2 regions of the Metabacillus sp. 22489 genome follow, and region 1 is predicted to be linked to the other one. Evidence: riboswitches for the same ligand, from Rfam matches in the RefSeq annotation. Region 1 holds a riboswitch; the other holds the start of a gene.
What was found. Region 1 has a riboswitch for glycine ahead of ACTJJ9_RS16350 (amino acid permease). Riboswitches for the same ligand answer to the same signal wherever they lie in the genome.
Positions count from the first base shown of each region.

Region 2: another riboswitch for glycine. It lies ahead of gcvT (glycine cleavage system aminomethyltransferase GcvT); the one in region 1 lies ahead of ACTJJ9_RS16350 (amino acid permease).

Region 1 is NZ_JBQENT010000029.1:1,663-17,132, forward strand. Features, by position in the region: gene ACTJJ9_RS16315 (MFS transporter) at 1-984, shown strand, start outside; gene ACTJJ9_RS16320 (SMI1/KNR4 family protein) at 1,507-2,097, shown strand; gene ACTJJ9_RS16325 (hypothetical protein) at 2,262-2,840, shown strand; gene ACTJJ9_RS16330 (hypothetical protein) at 3,057-3,548, opposite strand; gene ACTJJ9_RS16335 (hypothetical protein) at 3,714-3,908, shown strand; gene ACTJJ9_RS16340 (hypothetical protein) at 4,014-4,199, shown strand; gene ACTJJ9_RS16345 (hypothetical protein) at 4,307-5,131, shown strand; gene ACTJJ9_RS16350 (amino acid permease) at 5,748-7,091, opposite strand; glycine riboswitch at 7,247-7,324, opposite strand; gene ACTJJ9_RS16355 (hypothetical protein) at 7,487-8,746, opposite strand; gene ACTJJ9_RS16360 (DnaD domain protein) at 8,963-9,976, opposite strand; gene ACTJJ9_RS16365 (PD-(D/E)XK nuclease family protein) at 10,125-11,228, shown strand; gene ACTJJ9_RS16370 (DUF4261 domain-containing protein) at 11,358-12,092, opposite strand; partial or broken gene ACTJJ9_RS16375 (DUF4180 domain-containing protein) at 12,341-12,580, opposite strand; gene ACTJJ9_RS16380 (LysE family transporter) at 12,940-13,572, opposite strand; partial or broken gene ACTJJ9_RS16385 (hypothetical protein) at 14,265-14,665, opposite strand; partial or broken gene ACTJJ9_RS16390 (tetratricopeptide repeat protein) at 14,679-15,093, opposite strand.
Region 2 is NZ_JBQENT010000052.1:14,353-29,822, forward strand. Features, by position in the region: gene ACTJJ9_RS22545 (DUF4085 family protein) at 1-224, opposite strand, end outside; gene ACTJJ9_RS22550 (VOC family protein) at 238-651, opposite strand; gene ACTJJ9_RS22555 (GrpB family protein) at 1,304-1,831, shown strand; gene ACTJJ9_RS22560 (NUDIX domain-containing protein) at 1,843-2,301, shown strand; gene fosM (FosM family fosfomycin resistance protein) at 2,345-2,767, shown strand; gene ACTJJ9_RS22570 (GNAT family N-acetyltransferase) at 2,793-3,242, shown strand; gene ACTJJ9_RS22575 (GrpB family protein) at 3,404-3,913, shown strand; glycine riboswitch at 4,128-4,230, shown strand; glycine riboswitch at 4,234-4,319, shown strand; gene gcvT (glycine cleavage system aminomethyltransferase GcvT) at 4,389-5,498, shown strand; gene gcvPA (aminomethyl-transferring glycine dehydrogenase subunit GcvPA) at 5,513-6,850, shown strand; gene gcvPB (aminomethyl-transferring glycine dehydrogenase subunit GcvPB) at 6,843-8,342, shown strand; gene ACTJJ9_RS22595 (iron-sulfur cluster biosynthesis family protein) at 8,333-8,635, shown strand; gene ACTJJ9_RS22600 (hypothetical protein) at 8,744-8,977, shown strand; gene ACTJJ9_RS22605 (DUF3891 family protein) at 9,003-9,758, shown strand; gene ACTJJ9_RS22610 (HD-GYP domain-containing protein) at 9,794-10,726, opposite strand; gene ACTJJ9_RS22615 (SMI1/KNR4 family protein) at 11,014-11,676, opposite strand; gene ACTJJ9_RS22620 (MurR/RpiR family transcriptional regulator) at 11,811-12,548, opposite strand; gene ACTJJ9_RS22625 (glycoside hydrolase family 1 protein) at 12,786-14,222, shown strand; gene ACTJJ9_RS22630 (hypothetical protein) at 14,328-14,537, shown strand; gene nagE (N-acetylglucosamine-specific PTS transporter subunit IIBC) at 14,643-15,470, opposite strand, start outside.

The DNA of each region.
Region 1 (15,470 bases):
TTTGGGTGGCTTTCGGATAAAAATGGACGGAGAGCAATGATTACATTTGGCTTATTGTTGTTCGTCATGTCTAACATACTAACTGCTTTTGCTCCTTCATTTTTTTGGTTAATTGTTAGTCGTATTTTAGCTGGTTTATCCGTTGCTTCCATTACTCCTTTGATATACGCAATCATTGGAGATATTGCACCAGCAAATCGGACAGGGACATGGCTTTCAATTGTTGTTTCAGGGCACTTAACAGCTCTTTGGGCAGGAGCGCCATTCGGTACGTTATTAGAGCATTTTCTAGGTTGGCGTTCAGTTTTTGTTGTTATGGCTATGATAGGAGCTATATTGGCGATCGTAAATTTCAACACGTGGAAATATGCTTCTAAAAATGATTTAACGAGGAATCTATTAGCAGGAAATCTGCTAAGAATACTAGGCTCGGTAAGTGTGACAACCTTTTGGGCGATTTCAATGTATGCTCTTTATGTATACTTAGGTGCCTCACTTTATTATGAAAATCGATTTTCAGCAACACAAATCGCATTAGCTATTACTTTTTATGGTATCGGAGCTGTGTTAGGCAGTCTTATCAGTGGACAGTTAACAGATCGATTTGGAGAAAGGAATATATCGAAGGTTACGCTCATTTTCTTGATTTTAATACTCGTTTGTTTAGGGATATTCTTCTCATCTGGTGATTGGATTTATTTCTTCTTGTTCCTATGGGCTTTGGTCGGATATGCAGGATTTACATCATACCAAGCAAGATTAGCGGTCGAATATTCAAACGAACGAGGAATTGTTATGGCGTGGAATAACACGGCTTTGTATATCGGTATTACGATTGGCTCAATGATTGGTGGTTATGTCATAACGAAATGGGGATACCCTTCCCTTCCGTATGTTTGTAGCATTGCAGCAATTCTTAGTTTTATCCTTAGTACCCAAAAAGTCAAAGAACGAAAAAAGGAAGCAGTTGTTTCAGATTCATGACCTCGAGACATGACTCACTTCGGGATGACTATGCTATAACAAGGATTTTTAATAAGAGATTTCAAGATGGGGCATTAATCGAATAAGGATTAATGCCCTTTTGTGTTGAACGAATTATAGAATAGTAGAGAAAGAATATTGGATTTTTATGGTAGAATAGAATTGAAATGGATTATAGGTTGATTAAATAAAAATGGGGTGTAAGGAAATGAAAAGTAAAGTAATAATCGTTTTTATACTTGCATTAACACTCGTAGGTATTTATCTGATTTTTAACCCAATAATTGTTTTGGAATTATTGGATTAACATTTTCCTATCCCAATCTATCATTATTACTCTACTTTCGTAGCAAGTTGAAAATTCCTTACAGAGCGCCCTATTATTATCAGCTTTATTGTTATGGTCTATTATGTTATTGATGAGATCAGGTGAACCTTTAGAGCCTGAAACTATGAATAAGATGTACTAATAGACAGATAGCCTAACATAAAAATTTCACATTTTTATTTGGAGGAAGAAATATGGATTTAATAAACGATTTTTTAAAAGGCTTGAGATCAGCATTATCAACAGATGAACTCAAGGAACTAAATAAAGCGTGCGGTGCTACTAAAGAGGATATTGCTACACTAAGAGCAGAATATCCAAATTGCCCCGAATCACTTATCTGTCTACTTGAAAATATCGATGGTACATATTGGCGGAAATATGGAGATAACAAAATTGCCGTTTGTATTTTAGGCTCAGGTGTTGAAGAAGATACATATCCATATTATTTACTGTCTACACAGCAAATGCTTGAAAGTTCAAAAGAGGAAGAAGACATCTCCTATCTTTTAGACTATCAAGATGACGAGGAAGCTGTTGATCTTAAGATAAATCGGGAAGGACTTCTCCCAGGGAAATATCTTCATTTTTCAGACTGTATGAACAATGGCGGTTCGTCAAGACTCTATATTGATTTCAACCCTTCCGATAAAGGTGTATCCGGTCAAATCATTCGCTTTATCCACGACCCTGATGAATATGAAGTGGTTGCCGACAGCTTTGATGAGTATTTACAAAATTTGATTGATGGTGGTTTTATTTATTTGGAAAACGAGGAAGGGTAATTTCTGCACTTCAAGGTGAACGAAAGATGGTACGTGCTTTTGCCTTAGATTATTTATCTAAGGCTTATTTATTTAATTAAGCCGAAAAACAAATAGTAGATATCGAGGTGCGGGTTAGTAATACATATTGAAATGATTACAATAGGCAGTTAGGAGGAAGTACAATGGAAAATTCATTATTAATGAGAACAGATGCAACTTATACTTTAAACTTTTTGATTTACCTCCAAAATATTTACATCAATCAAAATTGTAATAAAGAAAAATTAAGATTTCCGTATTATCCATCTAAATTTGTTTTTAAGGAAGAATTTGAATTAGAATTTAAAGATTTATGGGATAACGTTTCACAAAGAATATCTGACCACCATCGTAACGATCAGAAAATCTTTTATGAAGAAAAGGATTTATTTTACCAAAGTTTATTCGTGGGTAATTCCAATAGTTTTAAGAATTTTAATGAAATTTATAAATCCTACAAAGTATGGTGGGATAGCTTTGTAGGCCATTTTGCCGTAGAAAGGTCTATTGATGAAAAAGTAGAAATGATTTATGTAGAATTGGCAAAATCACTAACGCAAAAGAAAATCGTACCTAAAAAAGAATTGAGTATTAGCTTAATTTATGATGAATGCCTTTTAGTTAATTCAGAGGTTTCTTCTTACTTTGCAGTCATCTCTATCAAAGATTTTTATATTAATTATCATGAGTTGGTTCCCAGATTACAAAAGTGTATTTTTTAAGCTAACGGGCGCGCTACAACAACAAGTAGTGACACAATTTTATTCAAATAAAAGTGCAAATACTTGAATATGCACAGTGAAATAAATTGTTGTAGTGATTATTAAAGCCTATCCTTTGATATGGAAGAGATGGGCTTTTACTGAACTTCTTAAAATAGCAATTTTAATAATACTGTATAGAGTATCTATGCTGCTTATCTTTGCTAATGATCTTTTCTATTTTACTCTTATAGGAATACCACCACTTTTTTCTATAATAAATGGATCATCCTTTTTACTTGGTTTAACCTCCAATCGATATTCATAAAAAATTTCATATCTACCTGCATCTAATTTTATAGATTTAATAGATGGATAAGTATGTTTTAATTTGATCTCTTGATTATTTGCTTGATTAATTTTGTTAAAATCCGAATAAACAACTTCATTATTATCTAAGTTAGTTATCCTTATATAGGGTGAAGTACTACCTGATAATTTTTCGATTTCCTTTACTAATGACACATTGGAATCAAATTCTAAAATATTACCTTTTTTCACTCGAACTGTAAGGTTAATTTTAACAGGTATACCTTCATCTACTTGAGTATTATTATTAGTTGTTTTTGGTAGTTCTACGACTCCATCATAAGTAGTTGCATCAACATTGTAGTTTACAATTCCAATTAATAAAAAACAGAGGAATAGTATCGAATATAAACCCTTCATTATGTATCCCTACTTTTTTAATTTATTTATCTTATGTTTTTACCCAAAGAGGTGCGTTAATTCAAAAACAATACTAAAGGTACCTTCAATCAATTATATTTATACAAGGAATTACTATAATTTGGTAAAATAAAAGAAAATTGTAGAGATTGGTGATTTAATCTTATGAAAGATTTTCTTATTAGAGCAGTTTCAGGGATTGTGATTTTGCTATTTCTTTTATATGTAGTTCCTATTTTTAACATTGATTGGCTTCAAGAGGGGAATCCGAACAGAATATTCTCTGTACCAATTGCCTTAGTTGGTGGCTGGCTGAGTTTGTATTTATATAAGGCAATTAAGAAAAATAATCGAATTTAGTCATATACAAACCATTTGCTTTATTAACATGGCAGAATTGTTCAATAAAAAATGAGCTTTAATCTATGTAAAAATAAGGTTTGCTAATTTAACGGAGGTGTTTCGATGGAAAATAACATAGTGAGATTGAAGAGAACAAACATTTTCTTGGTGACACTAGCAATAATCATTACGATTATAAATCATATTGTTAATCCATTTTTATTAAAAATCCAACCTGATACTCTAGGTACAGGCTTATCTTTCATTTTTTTGGCTTCTGCCTTCTTAAATCATCTAAGGTCAAATTAAAATGCTTTTCTTTGAACTAAAGTGGGAGGTTCTGAAGAAGAAGGAATTATATTTGCATTAGTTAACAAGGTAATATTTCAAAAAAATGTACAAGGAGTTGTGATTTAATGGATAGTAATTTTGGTAAATACGTTGTACCGCCTACACTCCAACGTTTAATTGACCTACAAAATGATCTTGGTGACACTGAGGACTTTTTTAAGGGGCTTGATTTTTACCTTTCTCTGGAGAACTTTAGATATTTTAACACACCAAGTGATGTCATTGTATTTGGTAACATTGGTGCGAATGGTATACACTATGGATTTCTGACTGATTATGGATCTGTCACTGAATTGGAGGTTGCACCTATTGTTTGCGTAAGTCCAATGGATTTTGACACTCCAATTCGTATCGTTGCTAGGAATTTACGTGAATTTTTAAGAGTTAATTTGACTGACAGTGCATTGTTCTATAATCATTTTTCAAGTGAGGAGAAATATTTAGAAACGAAAGAGCGATGGACCACAGAGGAGGCGAACTCCCCGTATCAACCAACTGAAAATGAAAAACAAGTTCGGGAAAGAGTCCAAAGGTTTTTGCTGGAGAATTTTCAGTTACCTCATATTGATAATCCGTATCGTTATGTTCAGGATGTCGGATTGGCACGTCAGAGAAATGTTTGCATCCAAACAATGGATGGACTGGGCGTCACTGAACCTCTCCTTCAACACGAAAAGCACAGCCCGTTCCCGCTCTATAAAGACACAGACCCTGATTTAAAGCTATTACAGGAATATATAAATTCAGCACCATTTGCCTCAAGACTTGCCTTATTCAGAGACCTTCAGCTTTATTATATCCTGCAAGACAACCACGAACTGTATAAGATCGTAATTGATACGATGAACAATATGGGACTTACTGATGAAGCAAGCCGATTAATGCAATGAACTTTAAAAGGTAATCGTACGAGGTATTAAGCCATTGGGAATTGAGGTGAAATAATGACAACTCTAATAATATTACTCATCATATTAATATCCATTTTAGTATTTAGAGGTGTACAGAACGGAAGTATACAAGCTACATTTAAAAAGTTTGTATTGGGTTTTGCTGTAACTATCGTATTTATTAATGTCATTATGTTTTTCATATTATAAATTACCTTGTGATTTTCTTCACTTAAACAAACAGATGCTATACTTCAACAAAGGGTTATCACGGCGATGGTAGTGAAGGTATATAGCCTCATATTTACTATGGATTAGTTCAAATGGGGAAAATGTAGAGTTAGTTACGGATAGCGGTGGCTATGTGAAATTAAAAAAAGCAAGATTCAGCAGAGCTATTTGAAATTTTAACAGGAAAAGCATTACTGAAATAATTTCATCTCTATATTATTCTCCAACGAACGGGTAGCTTTATTTCAATAAGTCTTCACCTTTTGATAACAGGTATCTACTATTGCTTTTATATTTTTACACACAAAAAAATAGCCCAATTCCTATGCGAATTGGACTTATTGTAATATTACTATTTATTTTTTATTTATCAACCAAACCCGTTTTACATTGATTTCCTTCTTAATGAATACATCACATACAACAAAACAAACCACAAAGGTGTGAGCAGCAACGCCGGACGTGTCTCACTAGCAAACAGCATAATAATCAAAATCACGCCAAATAGCGTTAAAACCGCATAATTTATAAATGGGGTAAAAGGTGCTTTAAATGTTGATTTTGCATGTAATTCCGGTCTCGTTTTCTTATATTTTATATGACAAATGAGAATAACACCCCACACCCAAATAAAGCAAATCGCGCTAATCGTTGATACGATTCCAAAGGCTTGCTCTGGAATAAGCTTGCTCAAAAGGGCTCCTACTGAAACGACAATTGTTGATACCAATAACGCGTTACCAGGAACATGATTTTTATTAAGCTTTTTAAAATTTTCTGGTGCTTGATCTGTCTTGCTTAAATTAAATAAAATTCGACTTGTTGAGAACAATCCGCTGTTACAGGCAGAAGCAGCTGACGTTAAAACAACGAAATTAATTATTCCCGCAGCAATTGGGATTCCAACTAAGCTGAATGTTTTTACAAACGGGCTTTCTGCTCCATTTAGCTCTGTCCATGGGTTAATACATAATAGGATGATGATCGACCCAATGTAGAAAAATAGGATTCGTAAAGGAATCTTATTAATTGCTGATGGAATATTTTTCTTTGGATTTGCTGTTTCTGCTGCCGTTACACCGACTAGCTCCACACCAACAAAGGCAAACAGCACCATTTGGAATGAAAGCAAGAAGCCCGAAATACCATTTGGAAAAATTCCGCCATGCTCCCAAAGGTTCTGAATCGTCACTGTCCCTGCATCAGTCTTAAATCCGATCACGAGTAAAACAACACCAACAGCAATGAGAAAGAGAATTGTGATGACCTTTATAAGCGCAAACCAAAACTCTAACTCTCCAAAAAGCTTTACCGTTAAAAGATTAAAGCCTAATAAAATCAATAAACAGATAATTGCAGGTATCCATTGGGGAACATCAAACCAATAGCGGACATACACACCAACGGCAATAATGTCTGCCATCGCGATCATGATCCAGCAAAACCAATACGTCCACCCTGTGACAAACGCTGCTCGAGGTCCAAGATAGTCTTCAGCAATATCTGTAAACGATTGATAGCCAGCTTTAGACAACAAAAGCTCTCCTAGTGCCCTCATAATGAAAAATACCGCGATCCCGATGATTAAATAAGCAAAGATAATCGATGGTCCAGCTAATTGTATCGCCTTACCCGAACCTAAGAATAAACCCGTACCAATCGTGCCTCCAATTGCTATGAGCTGCACATGGCGATTCGCTAAATCCCTCTTTAATTCTTGTTGTGCCAAATCTAACTCCTCCTTAAAACCAGCCAAGCCCATTTCTTAAAAAATGAGCAAAAAACCCCTCAAAAAAAGAGATCGGAAGTCCTCCAAATCTCTTGGTCATAAGAATACTAAATAATATTTGTTATGCTAACTTAGCCAAATAACAAATAGAAATTCGATACTCTTCTGTCCTTTCGCCTGAGATAGTGAACCCTTCGGCGCCGCAAAACTGCGGTCTCTCCAGAAGCTGCTCCTGCTATAGTTTTATCCATAGCATTCATAGCTGGTAATTATTTCGTTTTATTTGCAGTAAAACTATTTTCAAATAATTTATAATTTTAATCCTACATACATCGCTTGTCAAGAAGAAGGGAATGGCTCTCTTGCACCATATTGGAAAATTAACATTACCTCTCCTATCTGACCTCAACTAACAACGCCTGAAATAGCTCATTTTTCTTTTCACCAAGCTGAAGATATGGCTGCCAGTTCATTTTATAGGAATGCGTGAGAGATATCGGTTCTTCTCGTCCTGAAGTGGTTCCTTGAGATGCTTCTTCCTTCCAAGAGCATACTCCTGCAACAACATGTCCATCATGGATATGAAATGCCTCATCGACGGGATTTTGTCTTTTTGGTTGCTGCCAGTATAAATGGTCATTTGTGATGAGAAGCGCGTAGCCTTTGACATCTGGTCTACCTTGAACCACTCGTTCCAACTTCCCAATGTCGTTTATGTAATCATACCGGGAAATATCCTGTGCACCTTGTTTCTTTAAATGCATTTCGCTATCTCCATAGATTGTTTGCAGAAGTGCTGTTTTATACCTCACTTCAATCGCCATCACTTTCGTGTCCTTTACCGCCCATAAATCAATTTTGTCCTTACCAATTTCGCGGTTTATTTGAACATTGTAGCCAATCTCATGCAAATGATTTGCTATTTTTTCAATTAAGTCTCTTTGAGAGAGCGGGATCTCTCCCTTTGTAGAGAACGATTGAAACCATGATGGATACTCAAGCTTTGCCTTATGATGAGAATCCTGTTTATATACCTGAAGCATCAGGCCGCGAAATTCACCTTTACTACTGTTGTCAAGAAGGCTGTAAGTCTCCCAGTTCATTACATACCTTCCTTTAAGATGAATAGGTTTTTCCCTGCCCTTCATTGTCCCTTTTCCTGTCTCCTCAGCCCAAAACAGACCACCGTTAACCGTCATTCCCTCATGAATGCGAAAATTCCGATCAACTGTCGTAATTTCTTGCGTAGGCATTGCATAATAGGACTTGTCGTTTGTAAGAAAAATGAGAACCCCTTCATCTGCAACACCAGCAGCGATCATTTCCTCTAACCGTTGCACATCCTTTAACACATCATATCTCCCATTATCCTGTGCTCCCTGGTTATTTAATGCAAATTCCTCATCATTAATTGTGCAATTATAGGAAAGTGTTTTATATTTTAGCTCGATCGCATATTTGCGACCTTGATAAACACATAAAATATCCAAATACACCTTTCTGTCCGCCCCAAACACTTTTGTTTCTAGGCGAATTTGACTCTCTGGATAATGCTCGCGAATTTCCCATGCTAATGATTGCTGAAAATCAGCCTCCGCATGAAAAATTGGCCTCTTTTTTGACAGTGAATCTAGTACTTTTTTTAAATTTAACATGTCTATTTCCCCCTCATAAGCAACAAAAGAAACCTCGTATTTCTGTTTATGGAATTTGCAAGGCTCCAAGCAAAATGCATAAACAATCTAATTCTATAAAAATAAATTTAATTTATACATTCTGCCAGAATTATAGGACTATTTTATCACTAGTATTCCTAGCATTATAGATGAACTTAAAAAGTCTTTCCTCACACTTTAGAAAAAAGGGCATACTTATTCCTCTTCACCAGCTGTAATATCAAGCACAAATCCACTTGGAACATCTCTTCCCGCAGAAAAGGATTCACTTGTTTGACGATGCTGTTGATAATCATATGCTTCAATTTCATCAACAGTCAGCAACGACTCATTCTCCCAGTTCCTAAGGATCCCAGCAACATAGTTCAGCCTTCGCTTATTATTAGCACAGGCTATTTCCATCGCCTTTAAAATCACATTTTTAGGCTGTAAAAAGCTAGAATTAGTTAACCACAACAACAACCGCTCTTTTGCATTTAGGTTTGAAAAACCAAAACCATTATTGTCCCAAAACTCAATAATTTCCTTCACATCATCTGTTTGTTCGGTATGTCCTTGAACCACTACGCTTGGAGTGGTATCTAAATCCTGCTCCTCCTCTATAGTTGGGGCAGGTGCTTTTTGTTTTTCTTTTTTTTGTTGTTTTTCTTTTTTATTTTCTTTTTGTTTTTCTTTTTCCCCACGTATCGTAAAATGCTGCAAAGAAGCCTCATCAGTCTCTTCACATTCTGACGCTCCAAAGATATTTTCTTCATTTTGGTTGTCCTCATCGTTATGAGATTCTTCAGGCTCACAAAACGATTCATAGAGATGGCGAACTTCTTCTTTTTCTATTGATTCTGCCACATATTGAATAAGCGAGGTATCCTTAACATCCTTTAATTCCTTCATGATGCACTCCATCACAGCCTTCCCGCATTTATGTAGGTTTTCTTTGCCCCAGTTTTTAATTGCCAGCTCTCTTGTTTCAGGATTGTAGCGAATGAGCTTGTGATGATGAATGAATCGTTCCATTAACAGTTGAACACTATCAATTGAGTATCCTAATTCAAACGCAATTTGTTTTTTCGTTATCTGATAAATACCAGTTTGTGTTGTACGTGGACCTGTTAGGAGATAAAGATAGAAATACTTATCCTCAGGAGTCATTTCTTCTAATACGATCGGATTGTCCCAAAAACTTGTCCATACCATACGATATTTTGCCATTTTCATCACTACCCTTTCTTCATAGAAATGTTATCTCATATGTTATATAGTGAGAAATGAAGAAAAAGGAGCGTTAAAACAGGGACATTTTTTCATTTTTTAAAAATTGAAACAGAAGAATCGTCCATATTTATAGGGGGAGTAATGAATGAACACATTTGATGCATTAAATATTTTTTATCGAGAGGATACGATTTCAGACTTTCTTGTGACTTGTTTCAAGGATTCACCTCCGTTTACAACTCGGTTCTTACATGAAGCTGGAATCAAGCTTGAAGAGGGTTTTTCCTTTGATGTAAAAACACGTGTAGGACTAGGTAAAACGATCGGAACTCCTGATATTGTTATCCGCGCTTCTTCTGGTGATAGAATGAAGCTAATCATAATCGAAAATAAAATGGGTGCAGCTGAAGGACATGAACAAACAAACCGTTATGAGTCTTCGGAGGCAAGAGCCCGGATTGCCAAAAGATATAAAATGCCCTTAGAGAAAATCGAATTTCATTTTATTTTCTTAGCATTGGATACAACAGCCCAACCAAAAAACTCTCAATTTATCTTTTTAAACTATCAAATTTTCTTAAAGGACAGCTGGCATGTAAATGATGAAAAGCTTCGTTTACTATTTAATGATTTTCAAGAGAAGCTAGCAATCTTCTATCGTCCAATCGAAAAGCCGCTCGAAAGCTTAGAAACAAATCTAAAAATGGACGGAATGCAGCGTAAAATATGCTGGCAGGCCATTTTATATGATGCCTTTTCTGCTAATAAGGATCTCCTTTTAAGATGGGGTGAAGTCGGAGGAGCAGGTCGAAATAACTTCCTGTTTTTAATTACGAAAACAAATTGGACAAGCAATGAATCATTCCATGAGGCAGGGCTATCCAAAACCTTTAATGTCCATATCGACACCTATATCAATATGCTAGACAACCGAAATAATAGCGTAAACGAAATCGGAATTCGTTTTGAAACATACCCTTACGTACCGCATAAAAAAATCCAAAACCACTCTGAATATCAGAGGTTTTTAGATAATAAGACTGAATTTGGTGAGAGGCTGTATGAGCTTGCTAAAAAGAAAGGAATCTCTGTTAAACGGAAAAATAGCAAATTACTTGTTTTGGCTATTCCGATTCACGGGGAAACCATTGGTGATACGGTACAGCACATGAAAACACAGGTGGAGGCGATTGAAGCTTGTGTTGATCAGGTGATTGGAGAAATGATGGGAGAGAATTTAATAAAATAAGAAAATCAGGGACAGTCCCCACTTCCAAGTCCCACTTCCAAAATGGGGACTGTCCCTTCATATTCTGGATTTCTTAATAATGGAGCATCATTATTGAGTTTTAGCTCCTCAATGGAAAATAATAAACTATTAGTCTTTTTTCACCAAAGCCCAAATGCCATACTTATTATGGAATAAGTCGTCCTCTGGGAAATGTCTACATGATGTTTGTCGCAAAATAAAACTTGGGCTGTTCTCATCAATGCTGAATGTTGAACCATCTATTAAATTTGGATTTTCTATAAGACTATACAAACAAAAAATCTGCATTAGTTCCTGTGCATAGGATGGAGATACTTGATTTTTAAAAGCAATAACATCCGGTAGCCCGAAACAGTGCATACCACATGAGTAATAAAAATCTGTATCTTCAACTACACTTACAAAGCACTCGAATAATTCCACCATGTCGTTTGCATTATTTACTTTAGACCATTTTTCTATCGTATTAGCCACTCCTGAAGATTCAACCTTAACACCAAGTCCACCAGCCTTTAATAGAGCATAGGCAACTTCTACAATTTTTGTTATCTGGTGAAACGAACCGCCTTCTCCAATTAAGTATATCGTTAAGGAATGTTTCTTTAATGTACTAAGTTCCTTTTTTGAAAAAGTTCCGTTTCCTGCTATTTCGAAAGCTTCTGCTAATTGTTCATTATAACCATCCAGCTCCACTTCAAAAAAACTATCTGTATCTTCCTTAAGCTTGCTTATGTAATTTCCTGCCAATATAAACCCATCACTTTTTCTAGCGACCGCTTCAATTAATTCACTTCTATCCTTCCATAATCCAGGGATACATAAAACTATTTTTTCATCGTTCACTCATGCTCTTCCTTTTCCCATTTATTTAGATCCCACCCTTTCTAAAGAACATAATTATATATATCTAGAATTGTACTTAGTTAATGGAGTGTTAGTTGAACAAGAATAGTGGAGGCTCTTTAAATAGAGTTTCCTTTCATTTTCTCTAATATTTATATAACGGTAATTGACTTGGTTCGAGAAATGAAAGGTAGCTATGAGAGTAATAATGGAAACGATATATTTTTCTATCCAGATGAAAAGCAGGCAATTGAAAAATTAGGTTTAGTGTTGATAAACTTTTGTAAGATTTCCCCTGCAAGCTTCGTGCTCAACTGGAAAAAATCCTCACTTATTGCCGATTTATTCAAAATGATTCGGTTACAGCCAGTTTCATACGCTACTGTCGCCATAAAATCCAATGCCGACTGAACATCTTTTATTAGTATCTCACTACTGCTTATAACAGCAATTTCAATATTATTCTGATTAACGGTTTTTATTTGCATAATAGTCCTCCACTTTGGGAATTAGTTTGTAGTACAAATCATTAATTTCTTGATTTTAGTTTGATTTTCTGGGACCTTTTGTTGAACAAACCTGCTTTCGTTTTACACATTGAATTTCGACAGTCGTAAACTGTTACCTACATATAATTAATATCATGATTGTAAAAAAATGTCATTTATCCCCTTACTCAATGTAATACCTTTGGAATGCGGAATGTGTTGCACGCATTTTTGTTGAACAATATAAAAGACAAAAGACAGATGCCTTAACACCTGTCTTTTGTCTTTTTATAGAAAATATGTATTTACTTTTCTCCTATTAGAATGGAACTGCACCACTTATTTTTTCTTTAGGTAAATCACAAAAATGCTTGAATCCCTATGTAAAATTCATATAAAAAGTAGAACCCGAATCCAAATAATAAGATTCCAGCAAGGATAGATGTCATTTTGATCATATGACGGTTCATGATTTTTCTCGTGATGGAAACGATTGTTAACAAACCAATATCATGTAATAAAATACCAGTAATAATCCCCATTGCGACAATGATGAAACTGCTAGATTCGCTGCCTGCATATGAATTTGATAAAACCGTTCCAAACACGGAAATCCAAAAAACTAAATTTCCCGGAGAAACAGCGACAAGCAAGCCATTACGATATGTTTTAAAAAGTGATTTATTGACTCTTTCTCCTGCTATCGCAATATCCTTATCCGCATTTTTTATAGAATCATAGGCAAGAAAAAATAAAAAGATAGCTCCGACAATCCATAATGGCATTTGTATATAGGGAATTGCCAATATATTGGCTAAACCAAAATACAGGGCAAAGATTAGAATCAAATCGATTGTCATTCCACCAAACCCTACTGCCCACCCATGCATAAAACCATTTTTCAAACCTTGTTTCGTCATCTCAATTGTAATGGCTCCGATTGGCATTGCAATAGCCAGACCTACCATTACATAAGCAAAATATAAACTCACTTAAACACTTCTTTCAACTTATAAGATTACTTCTTACGTCCGTTTATATGAATTATTATACATGGTATTTAATAAAAATTAAATGTGATTTATTTAGCATGGTATTTAATAAAAATTAAATGTGATTTATTTAGCATGGTATACAGTTTAAGATTTAAGAGTTGTACAACTTTTTCAAGCAACAATTTTATAATACAATGACAATCATTCCATCTCGCATGCTAACTTAGCATTCTCGTTGCTTCTTTATAGTATTTTCAAGTCTGTCTACAACCATCATGAGCTCTCAAATCTCAAACAAATCATTTTCGTATTGTCTCACGCAAATATTAGCCGATTTAATCTAAACCTAAGTAAAAAACCTTGAAAGGCATTAAGCCAATCAAGGACTAATAACTACTCAACAATTACAGAATCAAATGTAACTTCATCACTTGGAAAATCATCTGGGAATGCGTTGCATACTAATTCTTTCATAATTATTCATCATCATCAGTAAAAACTATTCCTGCATCAATAGTATCCTCATGTAACAAACTTCTAATTTAATTTTCATAACCCAAACCAAAAAACGCTCAAAAGTATTTGAGTACTCTTGATAAGCATTTGGCGATAATACAAGTCAGTAAAGAGCATTTTTATCCATGAAAATTTATTTATAACCTTATAATCGTAAATTATTGGGTTATTATTTATCCTTTAAAAAATTTTAGATACTTTCTATTTTTGCACTAAAGCATCTACCTCTTGATTTCTTATTAGCAGTATCCAAATAATCTCTAGCTTTAGATAAATCTCCTAATTCATAAGCTACTTTACCAGCCCATAATTCTCGTTCCAGTATCTCCTCTTTCAGGATCTGCAACAAATATTTTATCTACCCATTTTTTCATCCGTTCAACATCATTTAATAAATTGAAATATCTAATATCAAAAAGCTCTCGTCATAAATCACTTTATCATTTGGAAGTTCTCCCCATGCTTGCTCCAGTAAAAGAACAGACTCTTCTAAATTCCCTTTATCAAACTCTTCATTACTTTTATCCATTAACTCTTGTATATAGGCACCTTTTTCACCTGTTACATAAGCCATTATAAGCTACCTCCTAAATCTCATCTTTAATCACCTCAAAATATTTAACATCTTCACTATCAAAAATCGAATACCCTTCAAGAATATATGCCCTTAACAAATACTCTTTAGCTCTCATAGCATCTCTTAATTCATATAAACTTTCACCGAGACGCAACATAATAAACGGGTTTTCTATCCCATCAGGACAATTTATTGCATTAAATAAAAACTCTTTAGCAGCATTAAAATCTTTATTCATATAACACGTATCACCTAATGCTGTATAAATCCATGTACTCGATGCCCAATTTTTTTTAGGTTCCGGAACTAAATCTAAAGCTTTCAAGTATATTTTTATTGCATTCTCATAATCAGATAGTTCAACAAATTCATCACCTTTAGAACATAAACCTGTTATTAATATAAATCTCATCTTGTAATTCCAATATAACTACCCCCAATTATCCGATGGAATACAGTCCATCCATCAATAACATTCAGAACAAATTTTAATATAATGTTCAAAAAAATAATTATCGGTTCAAGCATCAAATCTCTACTTTTTTAGAACTTTATAAAATTGCTATAAAAATAGATATTACTTAAAAGAATCTTAGTGTAAAAATAATCAAATACTTCCTACATATAATTAATATCATTATTATAAAGAAAAAAGGTAGTTGGAAGTTCGATTGAATTGAACTTTCAACTACCTAATTTTGTTTGGGATTTTTCCAATGTACTATCAATTTATCAGAGTCATCTCATCGCTGAAAAATTATATATCTACTTTATAGGCTCAGATCATACAGTCAATAAAAGT
Region 2 (15,470 bases), on a different contig from region 1:
TGATTTAATGTGCCGTTTTCTACGTACTGAATAAAACGACTTGGTAAGACGTCTAACAATTCCTCTTTTACATCTTCAAGTTCTTCTTTTAATTGCCCAATAAGATCCTCGCCTTCTTCCTTTGCATCTCTTAGGGCAGTTTCCCAATCCTGGTCAGTTTCATGAATAGGTAAAAGATTGTATTTTCTGTACGATTCTATAATTTCCTTTGATAAATTCCACATATTCTTGTTACTCCTATACATCATATTTCTCTTTAAAGCGAGGACTAAGTTCGCTCCAGACATCGAATTTATTACCGTCTATATCGTAAAAAACAAAATTTCTACCAGCATGTCCTCTGTTTTCAATTGCTCCAACTCGGACCTCATTTGTGATAAAGTCTCTATGTATTTCTTCTAAAGCAGCTAATCCGTTCACCTCAAATGTTAATGAAAACCATTCCTCACCATACATATCTATGAAATTAGAACATTGATTATTTTGTGATTTTACTAGAAAAAAGCTTTGATTTGCGAGGTTTAAAATCGCCTTGTCATCATCCTTATAGTTTAACCTTGCACCTAGTTTATTTACATACCATGCGGATGATAGCTCAACATTCGTTACAGGAATATAGGAAGTTCCTACTCTCATTAACCTTTCTTTCATTGTTAAACCCCCTTCCAAATTATATGCATTATATTATTCCTTGATTATCTAGCTTTTTCCTTCTTTTCATAAAACATCAAAATAATAGAGGGAAAACTAAAACTATGAAGTACATTAAAATTCAAAAAAGTGACATATTTTCATCATTGTCAAATCAAAATTCTTTAACTAGGAGCGTTATAATAGGTATATTCTCTTAAACTAGGTGAGAATCTTAACCCTTTGCACCATTCATATATATGACTTAAACAACATAGGAGGGATTATGGTGCTTGAATATATCTTAACAGGAGTTTTGTTGGTGCTTTCGATATCGCTTTTAATCTATGCAATAAAAAAGGAGAAATAGATTTATCTTTTTGCTAGAAACCGAATTTAGGTTTCTTTTTTTATGAATCGACTTAGAATCAATAAAATTAGAGAATTGTGTAAAGATAGAGGATTTAATGTTTACCTGTTGAATAGATGAGTAGTTCATTTAATATAAGTCTGAAGGAGAAAATGGGGAATATATAATTGAAGAAATAGACCTTGGTGGAACGAGTGATTAAAACAACTTGAATCTCCTTAAAAAAGCTAAATAGTAGTTAACATACATACAAAATTAATCCATTACCAATTAAGGAATAAAAAAGAAAGGGGATAGCACGCTTTGAGAAAAACGGAAATTCTTCCATGGACAAGTGAATGGGAAGTCTTATATGAAAAGGAAGCAGCCATTCTTCGTCCTTTACTTGAGAAGAATGTGCTTAATATTTATCATATTGGAAGTACAGCCATCCCTTCAGTTGGTTATGCCAAACCTATTATTGACCTACTAGTAGTAGTTTCACAGATTGAGAAAATAGATAGCTATAATGAGAAAATGGGCTCACTCGGTTATAAACCTAGAGGTGAAAATGGCATACCTGGGAGGAGATATTTTACAAAAGGGCTAAGTAATAGAACACATCATGTTCATATGTATCAAATCGGCCACGAAAATATTAGGAAGCATTTACTGTTTAAGGAATACCTGCTTCAGCATCCTAAAGATGCAAAGGCATATGGTGCTTTAAAATGTGATTTAGCACAAAAGTATCAGCATGACACACATCAATACCAGAAGGGAAAAGAAGAATTTGTAAATGAACTCGTTGCTAAGGCACTTAAGTGGAAGGGAAATAAAGACAGAGGGTAGGGAGAAATGAAATGGCTTACCATATAAGAGTACGTGCAGGTGCATTGATTATCGAAAACAATTCTATTCTATTAATTGAATTTCTCGATGCGAATGGCTTACATTATAATTTGCCAGCTGGTGGAGTTGAACCTAATGAAACAGTGAAAGAAGCTGTATGTAGAGAGGCACAGGAGGAAGCATCAATTGATGTTGAAGTAGGAGAATTAGCGTTTGCCTATGAATATGCACCACAGATAAATGCATATAAGTATGGTGAAACCCACCAGGTAGGCTTAATGTTTGAATGTAAATTAAAAGCTGGTTCTACACCGAAAATGCCTGAAAACCCCGATCAAAATCAAACAGATGTTAAATGGATTCCACTAGATGAATTGGAACATATCATTCTCTACCCAAATATAAAAGAGCATATTGTCCATTTCGTACATAATAAAAAAACAATTACGTTTATCGATGAGAATTTATAATAGAAATACTGTTAAAAGAAATAATCTGTATGGAGGGATAATTGTGTTCATAAAAGGACTTAATCATTTCTTATTTTCAGTTTCAGATTTAGAAAAATCAATAGAGTTTTACAAAACAGTCTTCAACGCAAAGTTATTAGTAAAAGGAAGAAGTACAGCATATTTTGATCTGAATGGTATTTGGCTTGCATTAAATGAAGAAAAGGATATTCCTCGAAAGGAAATGAATGAATCCTATACACATATAGCATTTTCCATAGATGAAGCAGATTTTGAGGAAGTTGCTAAGAGATTAAAAGACTTGCATGTAAACATTTTATCAGGACGTTCAAGAGATGAAAGAGATAAAAAGTCAATTTACTTTACGGATCCTGATGGTCATAAATTTGAATTTCATACAGGCACATTACAAGATAGATTAGCTTATTATAAGCAGGAAATGCCACATATGGAGTTTTTTGATTAATTTTACTTGGAAGGGCAAGTACAATATGAAAATTGACTATATTATTTATAACGGGATACCAGATTCGCTAAGGTTAACGAAGTTGTTGCGATTACATAAAGTTATCTTTGGCTCATCAGATGATTTACAAAAGAAAATGGAAGATAAGTCAAAGTTATTAGTCATTGTTGCACAAATTGATGAAGAAATTATCGGATATAAAATTGGCTATGAGCTAAAAGCTGATACTTTTTATAGCTGGTTAGGTGGAGTAGCTCCTAAGTACCAAAAACATGGAATTGGCACAAGATTAATGGAAATGCAGCATCAATGGATTAAAGAAAATGGCTACACTTATGTTCAAACGAAGACAATGAATAAATGGAGAAGCATGCTAATATTGAATATTAAAAATGGCTTTGATGTAATTGATACATATATTGATAAAAAGGGACTACGGAAAATAGTGTTGGAAAAAAGGTTAATAAATGAATAACTTATTTTATTCCAAATTTCATTTATGCACAATATAAGAAATTTAGCAAAAAAAAGTTACTTAAAAATAAAAAATGGATAATAGGTAATGAGTAAGTGAAAAATTAATAAGCATTTTCATTCATCTAAAAATTCTTTATATAGCTAAGAAGGAGCTAAGCTATGGAGCAAGTAATCATTAAAGACTACGACCCAAATTGGGCGATTCAATTTGAACAGGAAAAACAAAACATCCAAAGTATCCTCGCAAATGCCATCGTTGATATCGAGCATATAGGAAGTACTTCAATTATTGGCTTAGCAGCTAAACCTGTCTTAGATATTGCAGTTGCTGTAAATCATCTTGATAATACTGCTTATATGATCGAGCCACTAAAGAAATTACAATATGAATTTGTCGAGCATAACAATTTCCCTCATAGACGTTTTTTTCGTAAAGGACAATGGAGGGCAGGGACCCATCATTTACATGTTTACCAGATGGATAGTGAATCATGGCATGAGCAGCTATTGTTTCGCGATTATTTGAGAAAGCATTCAAATGTCCGGAAGGAATATGAAAGGATTAAGAGAGCTTTAGCTAATAAATATCGATTTAATCGAGTCGCATATACAGAGGCAAAAGCACCATTTATTCAACATGTGTTAGATAGGGCAAAAGAAGAACAATAATATCGTTGACGAGGCTACTCGCAGAAAATTTCATGGGAAATATATGCTCAACCTGAAAAATGTAACATGACATTTTAAAGAAAAATCATGTATTGTAAGTGACCTGAATAGAATAATGGAAAGAGAACTGAAAAATAATGTGTAGCATAATCTAACAGATTCATTGTATAGGAAAGCGGAGTCTTATACTTTAAACTTAATAAATATGAAGCGGATGATGATTATGGGAGAGAGCATAATAAATGCCGCCGAAGGAGCAAGCTCATAAAAACAGCCTTATGAGCAAATCTCTCAGGTAAAAGAACCATAATTGGACGTAGCTCTGGAGAGAGCATGATGAGGTTGACATGCCACCAAAGGGGACCTGTTGTTCAAACAGGGCAAACTTTCAGGTAAAAGGACAGAGAAGGTAGCGATTACTACCTTTTTCTGTCCTTTTTTGTATGGCTAGATAATAGTAGGAGGTGGATGGAAGATGAAAGAGCGAGCATTGAAACGAACACCACTTTATGATTTTTATAAACAATATGGTGAAAAAACAAAGGTTATAGATTTTGGTGGCTGGGCATTACCAGTACAGTTTTCTAGTATATTAGCTGAACATGAAGCAGTTCGAAATGAAGCAGGCTTATTTGATGTTTCACATATGGGGGAAATTCTTATCGAAGGAAAGGATGCTGAAAGCTTTTTGAATCGTTTGGTCACAAATGATGTAACAAAGCTTCAAATTAATCAAGCTCAATATACCGCAATGTGCGATCACGACGGTGGAACGATTGATGACTTATTAGTATATAGGTTAGCCAATCAAAAATATTTGCTCGTCGTTAACGCAGCTAATCTCGAAAAGGACTATACATGGCTTAAGGAGCATGCAAGCGGTGATATTACACTGCAAAATATTTCTGATGAGGTTGCGTTGCTTGCGATACAAGGACCTAAAGCAATAGGGATTTTACAAAAGGTAACTGAGTTGGATTTAATAAAGCTTGCACCTTTTCGCTTCGCACAATCTGTCACCATCGCAGGTATTTCAGATGTTCTCATTTCCCGTACCGGCTATACAGGTGAGGATGGCTTTGAACTTTATTTAGGTGCGAACAAGGCGAAAGCTCTTTGGGAGAAGCTTCTAGCAGTTGGTAAGGAGGAAGGGTTGAAGCCATGTGGACTTGGAGCACGTGATACGCTTCGCTTTGAGGCATGTCTTCCGTTATATGGAAGGGAGCTGTCAAATGAAATTACTCCTCTTGAAGCAGGAATTGGCTTTGCAGTTAAACTGAATAAAAATTGCCCATTCATTGGTAAAGAACCACTTTTGATTAAAAAGGGAAAACGAAAATTGGTCGGGATAGAAGTGACTGAAAGAGCAATTCCTCGTCATGGATATAAAGTGTATTCAGAAGATGGGGAAATTGGATTTATCACATCAGGGACATTTTCACCAACGCTAAAGAAAAATCTTGGTTTAGCCCTTATACCATCTGAATATGCAGAAGTGGGGACAAAGCTTAAAGTACAAATTCGCAACAAATTCCTCGATGCAATTGTTGTGAAAACCCCTTTTTATAAAAAGAGAAACGTTTGAAGGAGAGAGAATATATGGGAAATACGTACCGATATCTTCCTGATACGAAGCAGGATCAAGAAGAAATGCTTGCGTTTTTAAATGTTCAAACGATTGATGATTTATTTGCTGATATCCCACCTGAAATCCGTTTAAATGAACCGTTGGCTATTCCGAATGCTATCCCTGAACCACAGCTTGCTAAGAAAATGTATCAGCTTGCAGCTAAAAACAAACATGCAAATCATTATCCGATTTTTCTTGGTGCAGGAACGTATGATCATTATATTCCAAGTGTTGTGAACCATCTGATTTCCCGCTCCGAATTTTATACAGCCTATACTCCATACCAGCCAGAAATTAGCCAGGGGGAGCTACAGGCGATATTTGAATTTCAAACAATGGTTTGTGAATTAACAGGTATGGATGTTGCCAATTCCTCTATGTATGATGGATTTACCTCTCTTGCTGAAGCTGCATCACTTGCCGTTGCTACAACAAAGCGGCAAAAGGTTCTTGTTTCAAAGGCAGTTCACCCAGAATCTCTTTCAATAGTAAAAACAGTTGCAGCAGGACAAGAATATCTTGTTGAGGAAGTGAAGCTAAACAACGATGTAACGGATTTAGAGAATTTAACGAATCTAGCCGATTCGAATACAGCTGCGATTATGATTCAATATCCGAACTTTTTTGGTTCAATTGAGGATTTAACAAAAGTGAAGAAAATCGCAGAGGAGAATGGAGCGCTTTTCATCGTTAGTGCGAATCCTTTAGCATTGGCGGTTTTACAAGCACCAGGGAAGCTTGGAGCAGATATTGTTGTTGGAGATATGCAGCCGTTAGGGATTTCGATGTCCTTTGGTGGCCCACATTGTGGCTATTTTGCTGTAACGAAAAAGTTAATGCGGAAAATCCCAGGAAGAATTGTCGGGCAAACCGTCGATGATAAGGGAAAACGAGGATTTGTCCTAACGCTACAGGCACGGGAACAGCATATACGTCGTGACAAAGCCTCATCAAATATTTGTTCAAATCAAGCATTAAACGCTCTTGCTTCTGCTATTTGTATGAGTGCACTTGGAAAGTACGGGATTCGCCAAATGGCACAGTTAAACTTCGAAAAGGCGGATTACATGGCAAAACAGCTCATTGAAAAAGGTTTTCACATAAAGAATCAAGCACCATTCTTTAATGAATTTGTTGTAGAGCTTCCATTGTCAATTAAGGAGATTAACTCAAAACTTCTTAAGAAAGGTTTCATTGGTGGATATGATTTAGGAAGTAATCAAATGTTAATCGCTGTAACTGAACAAAGAACAAAGGAAGAAATCGATCAATTTATCAATGCATTGGAGGCAATTGCACATGGTTGATTACAACAGTCTTATTTTCGAAATAAGTCGCCAAGGTCGTGTTGGTGCAAGTCTGCCAGAAGGAGATGTTCCTAAGGTAGCTTTAGAAGAAAAGCTGCCAAAGCATTTGATACGAGACATACCTGCTGAGCTTCCTCAAGTGTCAGAGCTTCAGCTTGTTCGCCATTATACTGCTCTTTCGCGAAAAAACCACGGGATTGATACAGGCTTTTATCCACTTGGGTCATGTACGATGAAATACAATCCTAAAATAAATGAGGATATCGCAAGACTCGAGGGCTTCTCGCGAATTCATCCATACCAATCTGAAGAAACTGTTCAAGGTGCTCTAGAGCTTATGTATGAATTACAGGAGGATTTAGCTGTTATTACAGGAATGGATGCTGTAACATTACAGCCTTCTGCAGGTGCACAAGGGGAATGGACTGGGTTAATGATGGTAAAGGCCTATTTTGCAGAGAAGGGAGAAAAAAGAACAAAGGTCCTTGTTCCGGATTCGGCACATGGAACAAACCCCGCAAGTGCTACAGTTGCAGGCTTTCAAACGATCACAATTCCATCGAATGAAAATGGATTAGTTGATTTAACTGAATTAAAAAAGCATGTTGATAGGGAAACGGCAGCATTAATGTTAACAAATCCTAATACGTTAGGCTTATTTGAAAAAGAAATTCGCGAAATTGCTGCAATTGTCCATGATGTCGGCGGACTGCTTTATTACGATGGCGCAAATGCGAATGCAATTTTAGGAAAAACAACACCAGGGATTATGGGCTTTGACATCGTTCATTTAAATCTTCATAAAACCTTTACAACACCTCATGGCGGCGGTGGTCCAGGAGCAGGACCTGTTGGAGTGAAAACGAAGCTGATCCCGTTTTTACCAGTGCCACGAATCGAAAAAGCAGGGGATAAGCTGACATTGAATGATAATCATCCGTTATCAATCGGAAGAGTGAAGGGCTATTATGGAAATTTCGGTATTCTTGTACGTGCTTACACTTATATTCGGACAATGGGACATGAAGGACTTCGTCACGTTTCTGAAAGTGCTGTCTTACATGCTAATTATCTTCAGAAAAAGCTTGTACCATATTTTGATTCGCCATATTCCGAGATATGTAAGCATGAATTTGTTTTATCAGGAAGTAAGCAGAAGAAGCTTGGCGTAAGGACGTTAGATATGGCGAAACGACTGCTTGATTTTGGATACCACCCACCAACGATCTATTTTCCTCTAAATGTAGAGGAATGTTTGATGATTGAGCCGACAGAAACAGAATCGAAGGAAACGTTAGATGCTTTTGCCGAAGCAATGATTCAAATTGCGAAAGAAGTAGAAGAAAATCCGGACATTGTTTTAAATGCCCCTAATACTACCTCGATCGGTCGCTTAGATGAGGTTCAAGCTGCCAGGAAGCCGATTGTCCGTTATAAAAAGGACATTGAACAACCTTTATCAGTGAAAGTAGGTGGTATAGATTGTTCATAACATTTAGTAAAGAAGCAGTGGAACGATTAAAATCTGTAGAACTAGAAAAGGGGAAATTCCCACGTATTGATGCAACGATGGGTGGAGGCTGTGGATTATCAGTGAAATTTTCCCTCATTTTTGATGAGGCGAGAAGAAATGACTTATTGTTTGAGGTAGCAGGCATTAAAATTCGTATCGATCATTTCACAAAGCGGTATTTACAAGACGATATTTATATTGATTATACAGATGAACATCGTTTTGTTATTGCGGAAAGCTATGATTCAGGGGCATGCTCACTAGAAATTTAATAATGGTTGCTTTGCTTCTTTTTTAGAGGCAAGGCTTTTTATTTTAAAAAGGTATATTTTGGTTATTGGAGAATATTACAATATAGATTTGTAGAACAGGAGGATAAAGTGAAATATTTCTTAATTGTTTTTGCTACCTTTATATTAGCTGTTTCGTTATTTTCGTTATTTAATCAAGCGTATGATAAGTATTTAATTCCGTTAAACCAAATAGCATCTACACTTTTATTAGTAATTTTAGGAATACGATTATTAAAAAATAAGGAAAGAACGATCGGAATTATCGTGCTGGCCACTTCTGCTTTTTGCGCAGCTACCTATATAGCGAAAATTATTTTTTAAGAGTGTGAACATTGGAGGTGATATCATGATTGTCCGTGAAACAATAAGCTCTTTTCATATGACAGCCCAGCATGATCATGCATTGATGTCAGAGGAAATTGCAAGACACTTTTCTGAAGATTTATTTTTAAGTAACGATTATCGGGATGAGGCCTATATTGCTATAAGAGAGCATGATCGAGCATGGATTTGTCTAGATCAAACACCGATATGGAATGATCAGAAGCATGTCCCATATTCGTTTATGGATTACCCTTTATCACCTAAGCTTGTAATGTATACAAAAGGGATTGATGAGGTGGAGATGATCAACCAATATGCCGGTTTACTGTGTAGTATTCATTTTTCCTCCTTTGTTGATATTCGTGATTCTCGTCAACAGGAATGCATACAGTTTATCGAGCATGAGAGAAATAGACAGGAGAGATTAAACAAGCAATTAAATTATCCCAATAAGGAAGCAGTTAATCGTCACTTTCAATTATTACAGTTAGCGGATGCTTTATCTCTTTACATATGTCTAAATGAACCCGGTGCCACCAAATCTGATGAATACCCATGGTTTGTCGATGGATTTAACCCAAGCATTAATGGTGAAAAATTTGTTGCCGAATGGAAAAATCAATCTGAAATAAAGATAAAACCCTATCCTTTTACTGATGAATTTTTTATTACTTATCAAACAAAGTATGTTTCAAAATCATTAAGGGAAAAGAAAGGAATTGATTTTGCTTATCACCATACTAATTTTACGAATTGTATGATAAAGTTTGTCAGATGAATGAAATGCTAGACCTAAAGGTAAGGTGTATGAGTTTACTTTAGGTCTAATCCATTCATTTTTCGCTTATATAATTTAAGAAATGCATCAACAACGTTTGGGTCAAATTGTGTACCTCGATGTTTATGAATTTCCTGAACTGCATAGTCTAAATCAAGCTTATCCCTATACACTCGCTTTGATGTCATCGCATCAAATGTATCAGCAAGGGCAACGATTCTTGCAACTAAAGGAATGTCCTCACCCTTTAACCCTTTTGGATATCCTTTCCCGTCATACCTTTCGTGATGATATAACACAATATTTAATATGCCATTTTTATCAAAATTCGAAATATGCTTAATAATGTTATAGCCAATTACCGGGTGTTCTTTAATTAAAGTATATTCTTCGTCAGTTAATTTCCCCTGCTTTATTAAAATATGCTCAGGAACTCCAATTTTTCCTATATCGTGTAGCAGCCCACCCTCGAGTATGACGTCATATAGATGTCTCGGTAGGTTCATTTCCTTTGCGATTTCAAGAGAGAGACGCGCAACATTCTGGGAATGATTGGCGGTTAAGGAGTCCCGTGAATCAAGCGCATTAGCCAGCGCAGTTACCAATTCAATGTTTCCGCTTTTTATCCGCTGATAATTTCTCATTAACCCTGTTGAAATAAAGGTGATTAAAAAATATGTTATTAAATGAATGATATAAGTAATAGGACCTGAGAATGGTTCTGCGATGAGGAAAAAACGAACCGTAACAACAATTGCTGTCCCTAATAATAAAACCCAAATTGGTTTTTCGTAATAGCCAATCCCTAAAAAAATAACGGATAATATAAAAAATATATAAAGTTCACTATCAAATGACATGATTGGCAATATCAAAATATTTAATACGATGCTCATAAAAAGTAACAAATAAAAACCATACTTAAAGAATACTTGCTTATTAAGAAGATCATTAAAAAAATGCTTCATTTTTTCTCCTCGATTAATTAACAGTCATAAAATTCCTCTCTTTTATCGTTTCACTCGTTTTCTCTTTTTATTACAGAACTTATAGAATGATGATGAGGATTGTTCGTATTTCTTCGTAATTTTGTTTATGTATTCTGGTTCCTAGTATCTGAAGGATATTGATTGTTCAGAAGTGGCTAGTCAATAGAGAATTATTGTCTTATTTTGTTTCTAACTGCAGCAGAAAATGAGGCTATTTATGGTATAAAACGCATGAATACTTATTGTCCATGCGTTACACCTTTCGTTTATTGTGAAATTTTCTTCATATACATATACACATCTTTAGGCGGTATTTTAAGTTGGGTGGCGATTTCTGAAATTCTCTTCCCTTGTTTTTTCAGTTCCGCTATATTCGATTCTAAAGCTTTCTCGTATTCTTCAGCTAGCATGAATAACGGACTCAACAAAGATTTCCATATATCAAAGTCAGTAAATCTATTATGTTCAACTATCACATTTATCAAGGCTATCAATTCTTTCATTTTTATCGTTTGATTTCCTTCTCGTACTTGCTTTTCAGTAAGGAAACAATTTATTTCTTTCATAATTGCTAGGAAATTCTCTAGTGAATCTGCAAGGAAATTTCCGCCATTCCAGCTGCCAATTCCGTGGATTAATGTAGATACAGGGTAGTCCTTCTCATTTAATTCGATAATAAGAGGATCCCCGCACATTGTTTCATACCCAATAACAATCCAATTTGTATCCCATGAGTCCACTTCAACTGATATGAGTGAATGTCCATCTGGAGTAATCAGATAGCCAATTTGGGCTTCTTCTAATTGCTCAAAAGAGAACAGCTCCAAATTCACATATTCTTTTATTTTTTCAGTTTCTATGTTAATGAATTCTAGATTTCTTTTTATTTCAGCTTTTTGCTGGTTAGAAGCAAATTTTATATTTTGCATGATAATTACAGTCCTATTCATTAAAGAGTTAAAAGAAGATAAAAAGGAAAAATGCAGGTAAGTTAGCGCATCTTGCTACTCAAAAGACATGTTGGCATGATTAAAGATGATCGCAATACGAAAAAGAGTTTATTCTATAACTCTTCTTCTTGCTGGAGTCGATAAATTTCTCTCGCAATCGATTCCAATATATAAACAACAGGTACCTGTGTCGTGATATTTGTCTCTTCTAAATATTCTTCTGTTACATAATAAGGAATGTTAAGGTCAGATATTTTTGCAATTGTAGATAATTTATTATTTGTAATGCTTATTATTTTACTGCCTTCCTGTTTCAGCTGATGAAGATGTGTTACAGTAAATGGGTTTTCTCCTGAAACAGATAATGCAATTGTTACACTATTAAACATGAGCTTTGAGTGTATAGGAAAGTGTGGGTCCTTAATGTACATTGAAAATTTCCCTAAGCTTGAGAAATATCTCGCCCCGTATTCAGCTAATATTCCTGAACTACCAATACCGATAAAGATGACATTATCCGCTTTTGTAACAATGCTTGCAGCTTTTTTCATCTTCGCTTCGATATCCCCATTTATTGTCCGTTCGAAAAACTCCAGGAATGAATGTGAGGAGCTTTTTATCATTGGCTTTTTATTTTCCTGGACATGCATTTTAAGCTTAACTTTAAATTCGGTAAATCCTTCGCAATTTACTTTGCGACAGAAACGTAAAATCGTCGCAGTTGAGACATGTGTTTCATCTGCTAGCTCGCGAATTCTCATATATGCGACCTTTTCACTGTTTTGGATAATGTAGTTATATAAAGAGGTTTCTAGCTCATTGAATGAAGCAATGATTTCATTGGAAAACATAGGTTAAACTCTCCTTACGCAATTGCTGTAAATCACCTTGCATATTTAGTTTATCACAATGATACACTGTGTTACACAAATGAAACAAATAACTACCTTTGTTATAAAAAACTAGTTAGTTCGCGTATGTTTACGATTTTTCCAACTATCAGTATGATTTTATTATGAAGATGTTTTAAATTTATCCAACAAACAAATGCTACTTATTATGATAGTAAAATATTGGGAGGTTATTATATGAAAACATATCATTTCCCTGAAGATTTTTTATGGGGTGGAGCAACTGCTGCGAATCAAATGGAAGGTGGATTTGGTGAAGGGAACAAAGGATTAAATATTGCCGATGTTCTTCCAGGTGGTAAAGAAAGACTAAGTATTCTTCAAACACCAGGCTTTAACTTTGAAATAGATAAGGAAAAGTATTATTACCCAAATCATGAAGGAATTGATTTCTATCATCGTTACAAGGAAGATATTGCGCTTTTTGCTGAAATGGGCTTTAAAGTATTCCGTATGTCGATCGCATGGACAAGAATTTTCCCAAATGGGGATGAATTAGAGGCAAATGAAGAGGGCCTAGCATTTTATGATCGCGTATTTGATGAGCTGCATAAACATGGAATCGAACCTGTAGTGACGATTTCTCACTATGAAATGCCGGTAAATCTTGTGAAGGAATACGGCGGTTGGAGAAGCCGTGAAGTTGTGACGTTTTTTGAAAGATATGTAAATGCAATTTTTAACCGTTATAAAGACAAAGTGAAATATTGGATGACATTCAATGAAATTAATAGTGGCTTAGTAATGCCAATTATGGGACTTGGCTTCTCGATTCAAAAGGAAGAGGATCGCTATACTCCAACATTCCAGGCATTCCATCATCAATTTGTAGCAAGCGCAATTGCTGTTAAGGCTTGTCATCAAATTATTCCTGATGCGAAAATTGGCTGTATGATTTTATACGCACCTGTTTATTCATATGATTCTAATCCGAAAAATGTGATGTATGCTCTTCAGGAGGAACGATTCTTTAACTATTTCTGTGGAGATGTACAAGTTAGAGGGGAATATCCTGCGTTTATAAATCGTTATTTTAAAGAGCATAATATTAAGCTAGATATTCGCGAGGGTGACCTTGAGTTGATTAAAGAAGGTACTGTCGATTATATCGGCTTTAGTTATTACATGTCCCGTACAGAAAAGAAAGAAAAGTCAGATTTAGAAAATTCACAAGGAAACCTTATTGGCGGTGTGAAAAATCCGTTCTTAAAGGCAAGTGATTGGGGCTGGGAAATTGACCCAGAAGGTTTACGTATTAGTCTAAACCAATTATACGATCGTTACCAAGTGCCACTTTTCGTCGTTGAAAACGGCTTAGGTGCTTATGATAAGGTTGAAGAAGATGGTTCAATCAATGATGACTACCGTATCGATTATCTTCGTGAGCATATTAAAGCAATGGGTGAAGCAATTGAAGATGGTGTTGATTTAATGGGTTATACAAGCTGGGGCTGTATTGACTTAGTAAGTGCATCTTCAGGTGAGTTCTCAAAACGCTATGGCTTTATTTATGTGGACAAGCATGATGATGGCAGTGGTACGTTAGAGCGTAAAAAGAAAAAATCATTCTTCTGGTATAAGGATGTTATTGCAACAAACGGAGAAAAGCTATAAAGTATCAACAAAAAAGGGCTACCTTAGTAGCTCTTTTTTTCATGATGAAACCTTTTCCATTTTTATCCGTATAAAGGGTAAGAATAGTGAGAAAGGGTTGATAACATGGAAGCGATTATAGTTATAGTCATCATTTTTTTAGTAGGAATTTTTAATAGTAAAAATGGAATAAATGTCAGGAAAAATAGTCATTCCCACGATAGTTTTTACACTCATTCTCATGGAAATAATTTCGATACATATTCAAATACAAATGATTGTAGCTCCTTTGATACTGGTAGCGGTGGGGGAGACTGTGGTGGCGGTGGAGATTAAGAAGGATACTAAATTCAATATAGCATTTTTCAACATCTTTAATTGATAAACATAAATTAAAACGCAGCTTGATTATTATTACATACAATCAAGCTGCGTTTATTATCAGGAACGATCTATTTTTTTCATCGCATCTGCAACGAATTCTACTTCAGTACCTACGACTATTTGTAGGTTCTTTTTATTTAATTTAATTACTCCTTTTGCTCCATGTGCTTTTAGAGCAGAGTCATTCACTTTTTCCATATCATTAATATCTAAACGAAGGCGTGTCGTACAATTTTCAATCGATGAAATATTCTCTCTTCCACCAATATCTTGAATAAATTGATAGGCCATTTTTTCATATTTATTATTTCCAACATTGTCAGCTGCAGTTTCGCCTTCAATGCTTTGCTCCTCATCCTCACGACCAGGAGTTTTAAGGTTAAACACTTTTATTAGAAAATAGAAAATAACAAAATAGATAACTGCATAAATTAGGCCAACTACTAATAACAATAATGGCTTTTCAGCAATATTAAAGTTTAGCAAATAGTCAATTGCTCCTGCTGAAAAGGTAAATCCATCTCTAATTCCTAGTATTGAGGTAACCCACATTGATACACCAGTTAAAATGGCATGTACTCCATATAATAGAGGTGCAATAAACATAAATGAAAATTCTATTGGTTCAGTAATTCCAGTAAGGAAAGAAGTTAAGGCAAGGCCGATAAACATTCCTGAGGTTGCTTTTCGTTTCTCAGGTTTTGCAGTTGCAATAATTGCAAAAGCAGCTGCCGGAAGCCCGAACATCATGATTGGGAAAAATCCAGTCATGTACCCGCCTGCTGTTGGGTCACCTGCAAAGAAACGGGCAATATCTCCTGCTTGACCTTCAAACTCTCCAAATTGAAACCAGAACAGGCTATTTAAAACATGGTGAAGTCCTAA